Regions from separate parts of the Paenarthrobacter aurescens genome, predicted to be linked through region 2. Evidence: riboswitches for the same ligand, from Rfam matches in the RefSeq annotation. Region 2 holds a riboswitch; the other holds the start of a gene.
What was found. Region 2 has a riboswitch for cyclic di-AMP ahead of ABI796_RS04900 (M23 family metallopeptidase). Riboswitches for the same ligand answer to the same signal wherever they lie in the genome.

Region 1: it holds a riboswitch for cyclic di-AMP, as region 2 does, so the genes downstream of both, ABI796_RS18660 (hypothetical protein) here and ABI796_RS04900 (M23 family metallopeptidase) in region 2, are expected to answer to the same signal.

Annotation. Positions count from the first base shown of each region.
Region 1 is NZ_CP157456.1:4,020,493-4,026,314, forward strand. Features, by position in the region: gene ABI796_RS18635 (maleylpyruvate isomerase family mycothiol-dependent enzyme) at 1-519, shown strand, start outside; gene ABI796_RS18640 (alpha/beta fold hydrolase) at 516-1,325, shown strand; gene ABI796_RS18645 (DUF6480 family protein) at 1,440-1,703, shown strand; gene ABI796_RS18650 (ATP-dependent DNA ligase) at 1,765-2,835, opposite strand; gene ABI796_RS18655 (hypothetical protein) at 2,881-3,114, shown strand; cyclic di-AMP (ydaO/yuaA leader) riboswitch at 3,244-3,390, shown strand; gene ABI796_RS18660 (hypothetical protein) at 3,393-4,874, shown strand; gene ABI796_RS18665 (CdaR family transcriptional regulator) at 5,110-5,822, opposite strand, start outside.
Region 2 is NZ_CP157456.1:1,019,473-1,025,294, reverse strand. Features, by position in the region: gene ABI796_RS04920 (NTP transferase domain-containing protein) at 1-263, opposite strand, end outside; gene ABI796_RS04915 (HNH endonuclease) at 306-806, opposite strand; gene ABI796_RS04910 (NlpC/P60 family protein) at 1,023-1,814, opposite strand; gene ABI796_RS04905 (C40 family peptidase) at 1,914-2,657, opposite strand; cyclic di-AMP (ydaO/yuaA leader) riboswitch at 2,662-2,831, opposite strand; gene ABI796_RS04900 (M23 family metallopeptidase) at 2,971-3,807, opposite strand; cyclic di-AMP (ydaO/yuaA leader) riboswitch at 3,812-4,053, opposite strand; gene ABI796_RS04895 (metal-dependent transcriptional regulator) at 4,236-4,931, opposite strand; gene serC (phosphoserine transaminase) at 5,228-5,822, shown strand, end outside.

The DNA.
Region 1 (5,822 bases), 1.4 Mb from region 2:
CATGACGTCCTGGCCCATGTGATCGATAGCGCCAAAACCACCCGGCTGAACTTCATTCGCCGCATGATCGCCTCCCGGCTGGACTTTGACCGGGATAACGCCGTGGGTGTGGGTTTGGAAAAGACCGAAGAGCCCGCCCGGACGTTGAACAGCCTGCGTGCTGTGCTTTCGCGGACGTCCGGACCGCCCGCCGGGCTGGCCACCCGTCTGGTTGAGGCGTTCGTTCATGGGGAGGACATCCGCCGCCCACTGGGCATCCGCCGCGACTACCCCGCTGACCATGTGGCCACTGCCTTGGGCTATCAAGTGAGGACTAGCAGGAAAATGGGTGGCGGCAAGGAAATAGCTGACGGCTGGAGCTTGGTGGCCACTGATACGCATTTCCATCACGGCTCGGGTCCGGCCGTTGAGGGCCCCGCCATTGCGTTGCTGCTGGCGGTGTCCGGGCGGCCGATCAGACACGATGAAGTGAGCGGACCTGGCGCTCCGGTGTTCCTGCAGCGTTTGGGAATCCAGTGAAGATACCAAGCACAACCAAGGGTTTGCACTCTGCCGACGTGGAGGTTTTGGGTCTGACCGGACGGATCCTTTGGGCGGAGGGCACGCCTGCGCCGGAACCGGGCACCGAACCCCTGTCCGAGCCCGCGTATATCCTGATCCACGGAATCGGCGTCTCACACCGGTACCTGAAGCGGTTACACGGTGTCCTGGCTGCTAACTCCCCCACTTATTCGCTGGACCTGCCCGGGTTTGGAGGGACGCCGAAGCCCGGCCATCAGCTCTCCGTGGAGGAGTACGGGGCTTTCATTGCTGCAGCCCTGAAGTCCTGCGGGATAGATTCCTACGTGTTGGTGGGTCATTCCATGGGGGCGCAGTTTGCCATCGAAGCGGCGCTGCATGCCCCGGAGCAGATCCGGCAGCTGGTGCTGATGGGGCCTGTGGTGGACTCGCGGCACAAGAACGTTCGCCGGCAGTCCGTGGCGCTCTTCCTTGATGGGTTGCTCCGTGAGAGCCCTTCCTCCAACTGGATTGTCATCTCGGACTACTTCCGGTGTGGGCCCCGCTGGTACCTCGCCGAGCTTCCCGTGATGATGGCGTACCGCACGGAGGAGCGGCTGGCGGGCGTGGGCGTGCCGGTTCTGGTTCTGCGCGGGAGCCGGGATCATGTTGCGGGCCCGGAATGGTCGCTGCGTTTGTCCAGGGCAGTGGCGCAGGGGCGCTTGGCGGAGATTCCCGGCGTGGGGCATGTGGCGCAACATATGCGTCCCCAAGCCGTTGCGGATGCGATCCGGAGCTTCGTCACCGCCACCACTGCGCACCGTTAGACACAAAGGCACGACGTCGGCGCCTGGCGTGGGTGCCGCTTGTCCGGTGGGGCTGCTCCCGGCTAGGCTGACGGAGCAAGCGCATTAGTAAGTTTGCTTACGAAAGGGTTGATCGTGACTGACACAAACTCGAATGAAGAGACCCAGGGCTTCGGCGCTACAGGAGCTACCGGCCCCTACGACACGACGTCCGATGCGGACAGCATCCACGAGGACCCGGACATGCGCCAGGATGAGGACGAAGATCCGGCAGCCTCGGCAAACCCGGACCCGCTGGACGGCAACGTCACAGGGTTGGAGCCCGGCGGCGGAGTTCCGCCAGGAGAAACCCCACCCGCCGAAGGCAGCATGAGCAGCGACCAAGGCCACGAAGAGTAACTACGTTGCCAACCCGCTGTTACGTTGCCGGCCAACAACGTAACAGCGGTCTGGCAACGCCCTAGGTAGCGGACAGCTTCAGGATCTCCCCGAGATCGTACGCAACAGGCTCTTCCAGCTGGGAGTACGTGCAGCTCTCAGGGGTCCTGTCCGGCCGCCACCTGCGGAACTGCGTGGTGTGCCGGAACCTGTCGCCCTCCATGTAGTCGTACGCCACTTCGATCACCAGTTCGGGGCGCAGCGGCACAAACGAGAAGTCTTTGCCTGCACTCCACCGGCTTTGGGCGCCGGGCATCCGTGAACCTCCCGCGGCTTCGTCCTGCTTGGCCCACTCACCCCAAGGGTGCTCGCTGAGTTCAATCCGGTAGGGCTCCAGTTCCGCCACCAAGGCCTCGCGCTTGGCCATGGGGAACGAGGCCACCACCCCCACGTGATGCAGCAGGCCAGTGTCGTCATGGAGGCCCAGCAGCATGGAGCCCACAACCTTCGCGGTCTTGTGCCAGCGGAATCCCGCCACCACGCAATCTGCCGTTCGCTCGTGTTTGGTCTTGAACATGACGCGCTTGTTGGGCTGATAGGCCCCATCCAGCGGCTTGGACAGCACTCCGTCCAGGCCGGCACCCTCCAACTGCACAAACCACTCCTGCGCCCGCTCCAAGTCGGTTACCGCCGGAGTTACGTAGACCGGCGGCTCCGCTTTGGCGAGCGCGCGTTCCAGGATGTTCCTTCGCTCGGAGAACGGCTTGTCCATGAGGTTCTCATCGCCAAGGGCGAGGATGTCGAAGGCAACCATGGATGCAGGGGTCTTCTCTGCGAGCATCCGCACCCGGCTGTCGGCGGGGTGGATCCGCTGCTGGAGCACCTCGAACTCAAGCCGGTTTCCCTCGATCAGGATGATCTCGCCGTCGATCACGCACTTGTCCGGCAGGTTCTTCCTAAGGGCCGCCACTACTTCGGGAAAGTAGCGGGTCATCGGCTTCTCGTTCCGGCTTCCAAGGATGATCTCGTCGCCATCCTTGAAGACGATGGTCCGGAACCCGTCCCATTTGGGCTCGTAGTGCCCAACATCAGGGATGGCCGGAACGGATTTGGCGAGCATGGGCGAGACGGGTGGCATCACGGGCAGGTCCATAGACAATGTCTACCTGCCACTGCACGCCGAAGCTAGTGTTAGGCCATGGATATCTTGCTCGTGTTGGCCGCAGTGTTGGGCGTTCCGGCCTTGCTGGCGGCGCTCTGGTACTGGTCTTCACGGCACAACAAGCGAGGGAACGTTCGGCGGGGAGCTACCGGGGGCATGCTGGGGGTAGTGGATGAGATCTTTCGGCCGGAGACCCATCAGGCAGTGCAGATCCAGAAGATTCAGCAGGAGTTGCCTGCGCCCGCACCGGCCCCGAAGCCTAAGTCATAGAACCCTGCCGCTTGGGCCGCCGTACCGCCCGTTACATTAATGTGACTTTACTTTCCGGCTCATGTACCGTCGTAGGGCGACCCGAATCTCCGCTGGGCCGCTTCCGGATTGACGCCGAGCTCTGCCGCAATCCGGGATCCGCCAGACCCGCGGCAGAGGCGGGGGACCCACAGTTCCCGGGCTTGGATTCCAAGTCCTCGGGGTGAAGCCGCTACGGCGGCCGGACGGCCTCGTCCGAACCCGACAGCTAACCTCGAAGGCGTTGAGAGGCAACAACCATGTCCCCAACCATGGATCAGCCGCGCCGCGCCCACACTGAAGGCGAGCGCACCAAGCCAACCGGACGCCGTCGGGCCCAACCCAGCGGATCCCTTGCCGGCGCGCCGGCAGACTCCGCCGCTCCGCTTCGGGCACCGGACAGCCCCGGCTCTGTAAATACAAGCACGACGCCGGACCTCGCCACCGCTGCCATGTCCCCTATGGCGGCGTCCCCTACTGCGCCGTCCCCTACTCGGGCGCAACTTCGCGCGGCCGAGCGTGAGCGTGCTGCCCAGGCAGTGATCGCACCTGACGCATCCTCCTCTGAAGCGGCACAGAAAAGGCACGAACCAGCCACTACAGCCCTACCCACCATCACGGGCAGCGTTGTTGAAACGCCCCCTGCACCCCGGGCGTCCACTACCCCGGGCCCGCCAACCGCTGCCATCCCCATTGTTCCTCCAGCGGAAATTGTTCCTCCAGCGGTGACTTTGCCGTCAGAGGAGACTGTGCCGTCAGCGGTGAACCCGGGCTCGCCGGAGTTCAGCACCCAGGAAACCGCCACTGCGGCCATTCCCGTAGTGCAGCCAGCAGCACCGGAACCCGCAACCGCAGCCATTCCCGTTGTTGCAGGCCCTGAGGAACTGACCCCGCACACTGAGTCCACCCGCACTGAATCTCCGCGCGGCAAGTCCCCCGCGCAGGTTGCCGCGGCGGCCACAGCCTCGGCGTCGTTGGCTAGCCGCAAGGACGTGCGGAAGCAGGCTGCCGAAACCAGCAGGCCCAGCTTCGGCTCCGCGGCCTCGTTCAGCCGTGAACCGCAGGCCGCCCTCCGGAAAGCTGCGTCGGTCAAACAAATGAGCCAGCGCATGGCAGTGGTTGCTGGCGCCCTCGGCCTTGTGCTGACGGCGGGTGCGTTGGGGCCGGCGCTTGGCCTTCCCTTCTTTGGCCAGGAAACCCCGGCGCAGGAAGCCAGTGGAAGCGACGGCCGAACCTCGGGCTCGGCCATGCCAGGGCCCAAGGCTTCCTACACCAAGACCTCCTCACCTCTGGCCTCCACTCCTTCTGCCACATCAGGGGCAACGGCGTCCTCGGAAGCCGGCCAACCCGCAACCATTGCGGAGGCACCCGGGGCGGTGTCGCCGTCGTCGGCTCCTACCCCGCAGGTTTCGCTCGCGGACCCGGTGTGGGTTCCATCAGCGGCGCCGTCCGCGGTCCCGGCAGTTCCCGGCAACACCAGCCCGGCACCCACTCAGCCTGCGCCGGCTCCGAGCGAAGTGCCGTCGGACACCATCACAACTCCGCCCGCACCGACGCCCACCGTCACACCCACCCCGACTCCCACGGTCACACCAACACCGTCGCCCACCCCGACCCCCACGGGTACTGCGACGCCAACGTCCAAGCCGAAGCCAGGTAAGCCCACGGCTGCCTCGGCTCCGGCGCCCAGCGGATCGGCGTTTCAGGACATCCTGGATGCCGCACAGAAGGTCCTCGGTTGAGCACGCGCCTGCCCCGGACCTCCGCCCACACGGGGTGGCATAGCCGCTACTGCAGCAGCAGCCGGAGTGCCATGTTCCGTCGGCGGATAGGACGTTGGAGCTGCCAGCGCTTGCGGCGCTCCTAAGCAGGCAGGGCATCCCAGGCAGGGGCACCCCAGGCAGGGGCAGCGACAACTGAGGAGGCGGGCACCCGGACGGATGGCCGCCTCCTGTTGTTTGCCGCGGCCATGTCGCCTTAGATCCGCGGGCGCACAGCCCAGCGCTTCGCCTTCAGGGCGGCATGAAGTTCGAGCCGGATTGCGCCGCTCAATGGATCAGCGCCAATGAGCTGCCGTATCCGCCCCAGCCGGTTGTAGATGCTGCTTCTGTGGAGGTGAAGTTTGGCGGCGACGTCCTGAACAGAACCGTCATTGTCATAGAGGAGTTCCAGGACGGGCAGCAATTCGCCGTTTTTGTCGTGATCCTCAAGGGCCTGAAAATGCACGGATCCTGTGTCATCCCAACCTCCGGGGGCCACCAGGCGATCGAAGAGTTGATACACACCAACTGTCCGGCTGTCCACGAGTTCGCCCAAGGGTTGGTCCACGGCGGCCGCTTGCGCCGCAACCTTCGACTGCCGATAAGCGCCCGCCAGTTGCCGGATGACATTGAACGGCTCACTGATCCCCAGGATCACCCTGTCCACCTTGCGTCCTGCACGTTTTGCAAGCTCCAGCTGATAGTGCACCAGCACCTGCGCGTGGTCCGCCCTGCCGCCCGACTCACGGAACAGGACCACCGAATGCGTCTCCGTTCCGGCACTGAACAAGGCCGCGTTGACGCCGATGGTGGACTGCAGCGCCGCTGATCGGTGCGTCAAGGTAGCGGCAATGGGGTCGACGTCGGACCGCGCGCCTTCAGGGTCCAGGATGGTCACCAGTTGCCACGGACCGCGGCCTTGGATTTCCT
Region 2 (5,822 bases):
GGTCCGGCGAACACCGGCTCCTCACGTGCCCGCAGGATTTTGCCCGGGACTTGCCCGCCGCCATCTGCCTGTCCACTGTTGATGAGCTCTTCAGCATCCTCCGGGCCCGTATCAGGTCCCACCACCACAACAGCCGAAGCACCCCGGGCAGCCTGCAGGGCATGCGAAAGGAGGGTGTCGCCGTCGTACTTCAAAGATGGCTTAGGCACGCCACCGAGGCGGGTGGCCCTGCCACCCGCCAAAATCACGGCATTGAACTCCATCCGCCCAGACTACCCGGGCGGCCGAAGCACAACAGAAATCGATCAGGCAGCGGATTCCGGCAAAAGGAACGGGTCCCAGTCCGGCGCAGGTTTCTCGAGTTCTTTGATCTGCCACATGGTTCCCTGGGGCACACCGGGTTTGAAACGGAGCTTCCAGCCCATCTCAGCCAGTGTGTGGTCGCTCTTGGCGTTGTTGCATTTCAAGCACGCCGCAACCAGGTTTTCCCAGGAATCCGCGCCGCCCCTGGACTTGGGGTGGACGTGGTCTATGGTGTGGGCTGTTTTCCCGCAGTAGGCACAGCGGTGTCCGTCGCGGCGAAGAACTCCACGACGACTCACGGCAGTAATCCTGTTGTACCGGGGGCGGATGTAGCGGTTGAGAAGGATCACGGATGGACGTCCGAGAACTTCCTGTGGCCCGACGACAGGCTCGTCGCCTTCAGCCACTACGCTAGCTTTCCCGGTCAGCACAAGGACCAGCGCCCGGCGGAATGTTATTACCGCCAGCGGTTCATATCCAGCATTCAGAACGAGTGTGCGCATGCACGTACCTCTTCACGGCCGCACCCGTCAGGGGCACGAGGGCCGGCTGCCCTCTGCATGTACGGGCTGTGGATCGACAACATAAGGGTAAGCACTTATATGCCGTATCAACGAATTTTTCTGTCGTTTCGCTCACAGTGTCGGCAAGAATTCATGCGCGGTTAAAGCAGAACACCCCGCTGGCCGGAGCCTGCGGGGTGTTCTGAAGAAGATGGATCAGCCGTTGACGCGGATGAAAACCGGGCCGGAGCCTACGTTGACGCTGAACAGTGCCGTGGTGGAACCGTTCCATCCACCGTGGACAGCCTGGCCGTTGCCAACGTAAACAGCGATGTGGGCCTGTCCGGCCAAACCACCGTTTGCGTAGTAGGCGAGGTCACCGGGCTGGGCTTCTGCTGCACTGACGGTGCGGCCCAGGGACAGGTAGCCTGCAGGCCAGTCGTGGAAGTTGATGCCCACTGCTGCCAGGGAGTTGGTAACCAGCATGGTGCAGTCCTGGGTGACGCCAAGCTGGGCGTAGGCAGCTGCAGCGATGGATGCTCCGAGCCCACTGGAAGCTGCAGGAGCTGCTGGAGCCGGAGCGGGAGTTGCGTTGCTGACGGCGACCGTGGCGTTTGCTGCCGGGGCAGCCTTGGCGGCAACCGTGGTTGCTTCCTTGGCTTCAACCTTTGCAGGGGCTTCTTCCACTACAACGGGAGGCGGGGCTTCAACGGTGGTGACCACGGGGCGCTCGTAAGAGATAGCCACAGTGGAGTCTGCGGCAATGGTGGCCTGGGCTACAGACTGAACGTCCAGGGCAGACGTGGACGTCGATTCACGATCAACATTGGTGTCCGCAGCGTTTGCCGCGATGCCGCTGGTCAGGACCAGGCCCGAAGCTGCGGCGATCACTGCTGCCTGGCGGCCAACGCCACCGGCGTTGGAGCTGACAGCCTTGGCAATGACGGCGAGCGAGCTGGTCTTAGGGGCCTCAGCGCGGTGCCGTGCAAGCTTGTTTGCACTGGTCATGATTTTTCTCTTTTCGTATCCGAGTGCAGTTGGGGTGCACGCGGGTAGTGGGTTGGCCGGCATTGTGGGCATGCCGCCCCACCCCGAACCGGGTTATTTCTAGCGGAGGGTGTAGAACGAGGAGGTGCCGGTGGAAGCTACGGAGTGCAGCAGCGTTCCCTGACCGGGGTTCAAAGCGCTGATCATCATGCCGTTGCCGACGTAGATGCCCACGTGGGCTCCGCCGTTCTGCATGACGAGGTCGCCGGGAGAAGGAGTGCTGGTGGGCGTCATGGCCGTCCAGGCGTTCACGCGGGGAATGCTGATGCCTGCCTGTGCGTAAACCCACTGGGTGAAGCCGGAGCAATCCCAACCGTTAGGCGTTGTTCCGCCCCAAACGTAGGGAGAGCCGATTCCGGTGTAGGCAATAGCCGCCAGGCCGGAAGCAGCTGCGCTGGCAGCCGGGTCCTTGGCCTCGGAAGACTTCGCCGTAACGGCTTCAGGAGCTTCCTCAGTGGTGGACGCGGCGCGTTCGGTTACCTGAACTGCGCGCTGTACTACCTTGGGGGCTTCCTGGGTGGCAACAGTGGGGCTCTCGAAAGAGACGGTGGCTGTTGGCTCTGCAGTGACCACTGCAGTAGCTACCAGCTGTTGGGTGCTGGAGGCTTCGGTCTTGGAAAGCTCGGCGTCCACTGCCTGTGCGGGCAATCCGGCGGTGAGGACGAGGCCTGAAGCTGCGGCCAGAACAACGGCCTGACGGCCCATGGTTCCGGCGTTGGAGGAAACAGCTTTTGAAAGCGTGTTCAACGGGTTCGTACGAACCGTTTGGGCGCGATGGCGCGCAGGGGTAGTGCGTGATGACACGTAGGTAGCCTCTCCCAATGCCTGCGAGGTGAGCTGTCGGATTCGGATGGGAGTCATCCGGCCGCGCGGCTTTCAAAGAAAGTTTTGCGACTTAACCCCAAGGCCTTCTTGCGAAGACCGGAAGTGGTTCCCCCGCCCCTGCCAGACGATTTTTGCGAACGGACCTTGAGCGGTGGCAGAGCTAGGCAATCCACTCAAGTGCATCGGCCCCCTAAAAAGCCGATGCGCTCTGTACGTTATAACAGTTCACCGCGAATGTCACATTCAGGTCACGGGGCGTCCTGCACATGCGAGAGACGACCATCAACTTCGTTTAGAGCCAGCCCATGGGGTCTACAACTTCGCCGTTGACCTGAACCTCAAAGTGGAGGTGGCAGCCGGTGGAAGCGCCCGTGGTGCCGCTCAGCGCGACGGTGTCGCCACGGTTAACGGTCTGCCCTACCTGGACAGTGAAGGACGAGAGGTGGTTGTACGTGGTTTCCAGGCCGTTTCCGTGATCGATGACCACGCGGTTGCCTCCGCCGTACTCGTGCCATCCGGCGAAAGTGACCTTGCCGGTGGCTGCTGCGTGAACCGCGGTGCCACACTGGGCTACGAAGTCCTGGCCGCGGTGGAAGTCACCGGCGCCGCCGGTCAAGGGGCTGATGCGGTAGCCGAACGGGGAAGCCGTGGCGAGCGTATCAAGGGGGCTGGCCATGGTGCCTACGGATGACGCGCGCTGGATGCTCTCGGCCGATTGGGCGCTGAGCAGTTGCTTCAGCTTTCCATCGGGGTCAGCGGCAGTGGCGACGGCGGCCCGGCTGAAGTCGATCTTGGCCGACGCTGCAGCGGAGACCTCGGGCTGGCTACCGGCAGGAGCGGCAACAGCAAGGGCGGATTCGGTTTGGCCCGATTCCGAAGTGGCCATGACGGGGCTGGTGGCGGGCAGACCGACAGTGAGGGCAAGTCCGGTGGCGGCAAGCGCAACACCGGCCTTCTGCCCTACGCCGCTGGCAGCGGCGAAGTCGGCAACCTGGCGCAACGGGCTCTTACGGCGGCGCACCTGACGCTCGGTGTCGCGTGGCCGGATCTCCGTTACGACGGTGGCTGGCCGCAGCTCAGCAGCGGGGCCCGACGCGCGGCGACGGCCCCTGACGTTCTGCGATGTCAAACTCTGTTCCTCTCTCAAAAGCCTGCGAAGTTAGCTGTCGGATTCGGGTCAGAGAGTACAAAGACCCGGTCCGCACGAAGCGCTCACGGCACACAGGTATCCCAAGAGGGACTTGAATACGTGGGCACTTCTGCTGCGGACTTCACCCCAAGGCTGCTTCTTTAGACAGCCGCTTGTGGTTCCCCCGCCTCTGCCAGTGGTGGATGACACACCTGATCCGCTGGCAGAGCTCGGCTCCGGATCAGGTAACGCTTTGGTATCAGCGCTAGTAGATAACTATAGGGGATTAAGGCCTTCGGTAATAAATTCGTTATCAACAGGAACGCGCTCAGCGCAGAAGGCCCTTATCATCATTTGCAGAAAACCGCAGGTCACACGCGCTGGAAACAGCCAAAAGTGAGGTTTGACACGGCAGCGTACAGCTCTGGTCAGTTGAGAGAGACAAACACGTGCGCGGCAACTTCCGGAGGAAGCTCCAAAGCGCCTTCAATGCCGGGAACCCGGACGGAGATGTACTCGCCAACGCGTTCCAGGGAAACACTGGCTCCAGGGCGGATCCCGCCTTCGTCCAGCTGGGTGAGGAGCTCCGGCTCCACCTGGATGGGTTCGGCGAGTCGGCTGACCACCACGCGGGAATCAGTGGCATATCCGTCCATGGCCTGCAGCAGGTTCACATCCAGCCGCGGGAAAGGCTGGCTGGCAAGGCCACCCAGCGCCTCAAGCCCGGGGATGGGGTTGCCGTACGGAGACTCCGTGGGATGTTCCAAAAGTTCATAGAGGCGGCGCTCCACGCGCTCACTCATCACATGTTCCCAGCGGCAGGCTTCATCGTGCACGTAGGCCCAATCCAGCCCGATCACGTCGGCCAGCAAGCGCTCTGCAAGGCGGTGCTTGCGCATGACTTCGGTGGCGCGCTTCCGGCCCGTTTCCGTCAGTTCCAAGTGGCGATCGTTGGACACAATCACCAGGCCATCGCGCTCCATGCGTCCGATGGTTTGGGAAACAGTGGGTCCGGAGTGCCGCAGCCGCTCGGCGATGCGGGCCCGGAGAGCCACAATGTTTTCTTCTTCAAGCTCCAAAATGGTCCGAAGATACATCTCAGTGGTATCGATCAGATCCGTCATCCAGCTCAGCTCTCCTCGAACGCAGTTCCTTGCGTAATTTCCACCGTACCGCGTCCTTGGCCAGGGTGGCGGATGTGCACCGCCGTCCTGGCGAACGCCAACCCCCAGCCTAGCTTATTTGGAATTACTCTGGATAATTCCGGTCGCATTCGGTGGGACCACATTCCACGTGGCGGACTATGACGGCGGCAGGTTCCTGCGCTTGGGCCGTGTCAGGCAGAATTGGGGGTGTCGAAGGGGCAGTTGATGCCCCATGCCACCTCCCATCTCTAGCCCGACACCCATTGGAGCGCCACGTGAGCGACAACAGCATCACCATTCCTGCCGACCTGCTGCCCAAGGACGGACGCTTCGGCGCTGGACCGTCCAAGGTTCGCCCGGAACAGATCGAGGCGTTGTCTGCAGCATCGTCCACCATCCTTGGCACCTCCCACCGCCAGGCTCCTGTGAAGAACCTCGTGGGTTCTGTTCGTGAAGGACTCAGCCAGTTCTTCCGTGCTCCGGACGGCTACGAGGTAGTCCTGGGCGTCGGCGGCTCAACAGCGTTTTGGGATGTAGCTGCGTTCGGCTTGGTGGAGAAGAAGGCACAGCACCTGTCCTTCGGTGAGTTCGGCTCCAAGTTCGCCGCCGCCACCAACAAGGCTCCCTTCCTTGATGCTTCATCCATCATCAAGGCCGAGCCCGGCACCCGGCCGGTGGCTCAGGCCGAAGCCGGCGTGGACGTCTATGCATGGCCGCAGAACGAAACGTCAACCGGCGTGGCCGCTCCGGTAAAGCGCGTCCAGGGTGCTGACGAAGGTTCCCTGGTCCTGGTTGACGCCACCTCGGCAGCGGGCGGGCTGGACGTTGACGTTTCCGAGTCGGACGTCTACTACTTCGCCCCCCAAAAGA